DNA from 2 places in the Nocardia sp. NPDC047654 genome. Region 2 is predicted to be linked to the other one. Evidence: riboswitches for the same ligand, from Rfam matches in the RefSeq annotation. Region 2 holds a riboswitch; the other holds the start of a gene.
What was found. A riboswitch is a leader RNA that binds a small molecule or an ion and turns the genes downstream of it on or off. The one in region 2 is predicted to bind thiamine pyrophosphate.
Positions count from the first base shown of each region.

Region 1: linked by a shared signal. The riboswitch ahead of thiC (phosphomethylpyrimidine synthase ThiC) and the one ahead of ACGF7Y_RS33585 (purine-cytosine permease family protein) in region 2 are both predicted to bind thiamine pyrophosphate.

Region 1 is NZ_JBIDDF010000002.1:829,800-833,393, forward strand. Features, by position in the region: gene thiC (phosphomethylpyrimidine synthase ThiC) at 148-1,800, opposite strand; TPP riboswitch at 1,791-1,913, opposite strand; gene ACGF7Y_RS12230 (hypothetical protein) at 2,214-2,651, opposite strand; gene fahA (fumarylacetoacetase) at 2,869-3,594, opposite strand, start outside.
Region 2 is NZ_JBIDDF010000022.1:55,538-59,131, reverse strand. Features, by position in the region: gene ACGF7Y_RS33595 (cytochrome P450) at 1-752, opposite strand, end outside; gene ACGF7Y_RS33590 (hypothetical protein) at 1,212-1,607, shown strand; TPP riboswitch at 1,805-1,919, shown strand; gene ACGF7Y_RS33585 (purine-cytosine permease family protein) at 1,916-3,280, shown strand; gene ACGF7Y_RS33580 (DUF72 domain-containing protein) at 3,302-3,594, shown strand, end outside.

The DNA of each region.
Region 1 (3,594 bases), on a different contig from region 2:
CGTCCTTCCCGATGCTGAGCATGCAGATGGAGCCGTGCTCGAGGTGTTCAACCGGCTGCACGAGACATCGTTGCGGGACCGCGCTGCTGCGGGACGCAGGCAATGGAATCCCGCCGCCCGCCGGATCGCGGCGGGCGGCGGTGGTCGTTACGAGACGACGGGCAGGTAGACGGCGTTGCCTTTGCCTGCGAATTCGGCGGACTTCTCCGCCATGCCCGCTTCCAGCGCCTCGACCTCGTTCAGGCCGTGGCGCTCGGCGTATTCGCGCACGTCCGCCGAGATTCGCATCGAGCAGAACTTCGGGCCGCACATCGAGCAGAAGTGCGCGGTCTTGGCGGGTTCGGCGGGCAACGTTTCGTCGTGGTACTCGCGTGCGGTGTCCGGGTCGAGGGACAGGGCGAACTGGTCACGCCAGCGGAATTCGAAACGGGCCTTGGACAGTTCGTCGTCCCGCTGCTGGGCGTGCGGGTGTCCCTTGGCCAGGTCGGCGGCGTGCGCGGCGATCTTGTAGGTGATCACGCCGACTTTCACGTCGTCGCGGTTGGGCAGGCCCAGGTGTTCCTTCGGCGTGACGTAGCAGAGCATGGCGGTGCCCGCCTGCGCGATGATGGCCGCGCCGATGGCCGAGGTGATGTGGTCGTAGGCCGGTGCGATGTCGGTGGCGAGCGGGCCGAGCGTGTAGAACGGCGCCTCCTCACACCACTCCTCCTCGAGCCGGACGTTCTCCACGATCTTGTGCATCGGCACGTGACCGGGGCCCTCGATCATCACCTGCACGCCATGGGATTTCGCGATCTTGGTCAGCTCGCCCAGGGTGCGCAGCTCGGCGAATTGCGCCTCGTCGTTGGCGTCGGCGATGGAGCCGGGCCGAAGGCCGTCGCCGAGGGAGAAGGTGACGTCGTAGCGCGCGAGGATCTCGCAGAGTTCCTCGAAGTGCGTGTACAGGAACGATTCCTGGTGATGCGCCAGGCACCAGGCCGCCATGATCGACCCGCCGCGCGAGACGATGCCGGTCACCCGCTTCGCGGTCAGCGGGATGTAGCGCAGCAGCACGCCCGCGTGCACGGTCATGTAGTCGACGCCCTGCTCGCACTGCTCGATCACGGTGTCGCGGTAGATCTCCCAGGTGAGCGCGGTCGGGTCGCCGTTCACCTTCTCCAGCGCCTGGTAGATCGGCACGGTGCCGACCGGGACGGGGGAGTTGCGCAGAATCCACTCGCGCGTCTCATGGATGTTCTTGCCGGTGGACAGGTCCATGATGGTGTCCGCGCCCCAGCGGGTCGCCCACACCATCTTCTCCACCTCCTCGGCGATCGAGGAGGAGACGGCCGAGTTGCCGATGTTCGCGTTGATCTTGACCAGGAATTTCTTGCCGATGATGGTCGGCTCGAGTTCCGGATGCTTATGGTTGGCCGGGATCACCGCGCGGCCGGCGGCGACCTCCTCGCGCACCAGCTCCGCCGCGACGCCTTCGCGCGCGGCGATGAAGCGCATCTCGGGCGTGACGATGCCCTCGCGGGCCCAGGCGAGTTGGGTGCGCGGGCCCGACCCCTCGGATCTGGTCCAGGTGTCACGCAGCTTCGGTAGACCGCCTTCGAGATCGATCGTCGCAGTCTCGTCGGTGTACGGCCCCGACGTGTCGTAGACGTCGAAGTGTTCGCCATTGGTCAGATTGATCCGGCGCACCGGTATGCGCAGGTCTTCGACTTCGAGATAGTGCTTGACGCTGCCCTCGATGGGGCCGGTTGTGACGCTGTCGACGGGTGTGGTTGCGCCGTCGGACGCAGCGGCGGGTGCCATCTTTTCCTCCCTACGCCGGCATTACCCGGTCAGGTTCATACGGTCGACGGCCCTGACGCCTCTCGGCTAGCCGTCCTCTCAGCCCACTGGTGCGAGCCCCCGTTGGTTGTGAAATTTTCCCGCCCGACCATACCCGGACCGCCCGGCCGCGTGCCCGGCGATTCGCCGCGATCGAGCGAACTCCCAGGCAGCGGCATCGGGGGCGAGTGCCGAGGCGCGGTCGAAAGTCGCGTGCGGGGACGAGGCGCTGCTGAATACCCGGGCGACCGGTCAGGCGCTCGGGAAGGTGTGGCGGCGGACTCCGCGCGCCGAACAGGCGGTGGAATCGGCCTGGCAGCATGCGTGTCCGGTCGGTGTGCCGCCGACGGCGAGGGTGCCCGACCAGGCGGCATGCCCGGGATTTTCGGTCGAGATCACGAGTCTTCCGGCTCGGCCGAATGGCCGGGCGCGCCGCGGGTGCGGCGGGCTTCTTTCATCTCGGCTTCGTAGAGGTGGCGGCGGCCGTCGAGCAATTCGTCCCGGGCGGCCCGTTCGATGTCGCGGAACAGGGCGTAGTAGCCGTCGTCGTATTCCTCGATGATCTGGAACGTCCATCGTCCGGCGAGCACGTTGCGACCGATCAACTCGGTGGATATCCGGTCGGCGATGTGGGCGTGGCCCGCCTCGCGGAACAGCTCCACGGCATCGTCGAGCGCCAGGTCGGCGCCGCCGGTCAGCTGGTGGAAGGCGTACAGGTGACCGCGGGCGCGTTCGATGATCTCCAGGGCCTCCGAGAGTTTGCCGGTGGCGGCGACGGTGGTGTCGTCGACGCCATCGGGCCTGCGGTGCGCTACGTCCGGGCGATCGGTCATGACCTCGCTCCTTGTCTGGCGGATGCAACCGTAGCCGCGGCGTACCCGGAAGGGGGCGAGCTCAAGCGCTGGAAGATTGCTGCTGCGCTCGGCGGAGCGGGGGACTTTCGCCGCCGTCGGCGCGTTCCACGCGGATCGGTGGCGAGTCTTCAGCGACGGCCGAACCGCTGCCGAACGGCCGACGACAGACCGCGGCACTACCGCTCGGCAGCGGGACTCAGCGCGGATGCGCGGGACCGATGCGGCCGGTGACCTCGCCAAATCCGATGCGGGACGTGCGGGGACCGGGAGCCGATGCCGTGATCGTCACTTCGTCGCCGTCTTCGAGGAAGGTGCGTTGCCCGTCGTTCACCGGAATCGGTCGACTCCCACCCCAGGACAACTCGATGAACGACCCGCGCTGGTCCGGTTCGGGGCCGGAGATGGTGCCCGAGGCGTACAGATCACCGGGACGGGTGGAAGCTCCGTTCGCGGTGAGATGAGCGAGCATCTGGGCCGGTGACCAGTACATCCGGGCATAGGGCGGGTGCGCGACCGGTTGCCCGTTCCACGCCACGGTGAGATCGATGTCCAGGCCCCACGCCTCGTTACCCAGCAGGTAGGGCAGTGGCGGGGGCGACTGCTCGGGCAGCGGTATGCGCGCGGGCTCCAGGGCGGCCAGCGGGGTGATCCACGGTGAGAGCGAGGTCGCGAACGACTTACCGAGGAAAGGCCCGAGCGGTTGATACTCCCAGGCCTGGATATCGCGTGCGGACCAATCGTTGACCAGCGCGACGCCGAAGACCCGGTCGGCGAACTCGTCGATGCCGACCGGCACGCCGAGCCGCGAGCCGACACCGATCACGAAGCCGAGTTCGGCCTCGATGTCCAGCCGCCGCGAGGGGCCGAACTCCGGCGCGCCGGATTCGGATCGGCGCTGCCCGCACGGCCGCGCCACCTCGGT
Region 2 (3,594 bases):
TAGAGCACGACGAGCTGATGGATCACCTCCGCGTCGTCCAGGCCGGCCGGATGCCGCAGCAGTCGTGTGGTGATGTCCCGGCCCGGCTCGGCGCGCTTCAGTTCGATCAGCCGCAGCAGGGCGGTGCCGAGCATGCGGTTGCCCTCCTCGGCGTCCACCCCGTCGAACACGGCGGCGGTCGCGGCGGCGACCTCTCGCCCGATCTCCGGCGGGCAGCCCAGCAGAGCGTTGATCACCTCGAAGGCCAGCGGAAGGGCGTACTGGGACACCAGATCGGCGCTGCCCGCCGCACCGAAGGCGTCGATCAGCCCGGCCGCGATCCGCTCCACCGTTTCGTGCAAGGCGTGCAGGTCGACAGCGTTGATGCTCGCGGTGTTGACCTGCCGGTAGCGCGCGTGCGCCTCGCCCACGCTGCGCATGGCGTTGGGTCGCCACTCCAGTACCGGCAGCACCGGGCAGTCGGCGGGGACGTTCGCCTGCCAGGCGCGCGGGTCGGCGGGAAAGTGCTGCGGGTCGTGCATGATTCGCACGGCGGTGTGGTAACTGAGCACCAACGTCGCGGGCACGCCAGGGGCCAGCTCGACCGGCGCCATCGACCCGTAGCGGGCCCGCATGTCCCGGTAGGCGCGATGTGGATCGGTCGCGAAATCCGGCGAATACAGCGATATCCGCTCGATCCGGTGGTCGATGGGCGAACCGTGGTGGACGCCGGATTCGTTGATGGTCCGGTCGAGATCTCGGGGCGTGGTCAAACGCGTGACTCCCACAGTAGAAGCGTTTTCGGCGAGCGCGGGTGAGCGAACTCGGCGCGGATCGTCGCGACGCCGTCGTTCGGTCCATGCGGTGCACCGTCGGGCCGCGTCTTCTCGACCGCGCAGCGGCTCGACACACAGGATGGTCGCGTAGGTAGGGTCCGGACATCGGTAGTGGCGGCCTGCCTGCGGCGATGCGATTACTCGTCCGCGCGGCGGCCGCCCCCTCACCGGCCACGGTCACCGGCAGCTGCGCGCGGCTTCGTCCGCGCTCGCGAACCCGTTGGTGATGCTGAACATTCGCTGAAGGCGCTCCGGCCGATCGAGCGGTCGGGTGCGCTGCGAGGTGCCGGCGGCGTGCTCGCATCGCCGGGAGCACAAGCACTTCCACGCGCGGACGGCTGGTGTATAACTTCCATCGGCCCGGTCGACTCCACCGACAAGCGATAGCGAGACACGATGCACGGTTACCTGAATCAGGTGTCCCAAGGCACGACCCCCTCCGGCTATCCGACGCGTGAGCCCGAGACCCACGCGGTCGCACCGCCCCGCCCGGCGGATCTCGTCGTCAGCGCACTGTTGTGGTTCCTGCCCGCGACGCTGGCCGCGATGTCGACCATCCTCGCGCCGTGGTTCCTGATGGCGGGGGGCATCTGCGCGTCCAAGCCCGAGTGCCGGGTCGACACCAGCGCGGGCGTGTGGATCATGGTCGGGGGCGGGATCGTGGGATTCGCCGTGGGGGTGCTGCTCTCGGGCATGGCGGCCCGGCAGGGGCGGGCGTTGTTCCCCGGCGCGCTCGTCGGTGCGGTGCTGGTCGTGCTGGCCTGGTTCGCCGCCTCGTTCCTCATGGGCTGAACGCCGAGCGGCCGGATGACGGCCCGGCGGGAGCGGCTGCGAGCCGACGTGTTCCGGCGCCGCGAGAGACATCAGTGCGCGTCGTAGATGCCCTGATGGTGGGCCGGTGCCGTGGTGCATGGGAAGTCGCCGCCTCGTCCGCTCCGGCTCTTCTCCCCCGACACGGAAAATTGGCGCGGGTGTACTATTCGCCGGAATCACCCCACCGCGGGAGCTCGGGTACGGCCGGGCTGAGAGGGCGAACCGCACGCGTCGCCGACCGCATGAACCTGTCCGGGTAATGCCGGCGTAGGGAGAGCGTTTCCGTCATGTCGTCATCGACCCGCGCGAACGCGCACGAAGCCCCCCTGACCCTCGACCAGCCCGCGCCGAAAGTGCTCTCGTTCTGGGACCAGAGTGCGTTCTGGGCCAATCTCGGCGTCAGCCTCTTCGCCTTCTCCGGGGCGTACACGGTGCTCGCGCCGAACGCCGAGGGGGCCGCGCAGCTCTCGATCGCGGCCGGAATCCTGGCGACCGTCCTGGGCACGCTGGTCGGCGCGGCGATGCTCGGCGCCGCGGCGCTGACGGGTGCGCGCACGGGACAACCCGCGATGGTCCTGCTGCGCGGGCTGTTCGGCGCGAAGCTCAGCTATCTGCCCACCGCGCTCAACATCGCTCAGTTGATCGGCTGGGGAACGTTCGAGCTGATCGTCATCGGTGACGCGGCCGAGGAACTGTTCGGCGGCGGCCAACACTGGCTCTACGTGGTGGTCGCGGGCGTACTGACGACGGTACTCACGATCTGGCCGCTCGGCTCGGTGCGGTTGCTGCGCAGATTCGTCACCGCCGGCGTCGTGATCGCCCTTGTCTGGTTCTACGCGCAGTTCTTGCGCGCCGGTCTGCCCGATCTGCGGGCGAACCCGGGCCCGAGCGGGGGCGGCCCGTTCGGCGTCGACTGGAACCTCTTCTGGGTTGCCACCGATGCCGCCTTGGCGGTCTCCATCTCGTGGGTGCCGGTCGCCGCGGACTACACCCGGCACGCCCGCTCCGGTCGCTCGGCGTTCGGCGCGGCAGGCGGGGCGTACGCGCTCACCCAGATCATCGCCTACGTCCTCGGCCTGTTCGCGCTGGCGCTCGCGACCGGCGAAGGCGGACCGTACGCGCCTTTCCTGCACGTGAGCCTCGGTGCCCTGTTCTTCTTCGTTTTCGTGCTGCGAGAGGCGGATCAGTCCTTCGCCAATGTCTATTCCACCGCCGTCTCGATCCAGAATCTCGCACCGCGCGTCGATCGCCGGGTGCTCTCGATCGGCCTCGGTGCCCTGATCACGATTCTGGCTCTGCGGTTGAACATGGCGAACTACTTCGGCTTCCTCGGGCTGATCGGCTCGGTGTTCGTGCCGCTGCTCGGTGTGCTCGTCGCCGACTTCTTCTTGCGTGCCCGTCGCGAGTGGAACACCGCACCGGACGCGCCCGCGCGCTGGGGCATGGTGGCCGCCTGGCTGACCGGGTTCGCCGTATATCAACTGGTCAACCCGGGTGACGCCGGTGCGTGGACGCGATTCTGGGACGGCGTTCGGCAGGCTGTGCACTTCACCGGGCAGGCGTGGATGAGCGCATCGCTGCTGTCGTTCCTGGCGGCGCTGGCGGTGGCCTGGCTGGTCGGCAAGGTGACGGCGAAGACCACATCGGCGTAGTGAATTTGCCACCATGGAGAGATGGGCCGGATCAGGATCGGTACGTCGGGCTGGGTCTACCCGCCGTGGCGCGGAACGTTCTACCCTCAGGGCCTCGCGCACAAGCGCGAATTGGCCTATCTGTCGGAGCGACTCGACAGCGTCGAGATCAACGGCTCGTTCTATTCGTTGCAGCGCCCGTCCAGTTACCAGAGGTGGGCGGAGCAGACTCCGGCCGACTTCCTGTTCGCGGTGAAGGGCAGCCGCTTCATCACACACATGAAGCGGCTGCGCGACGGTGACGAACTGCTGGCGAACTTCCTCGCGTCCGGCCC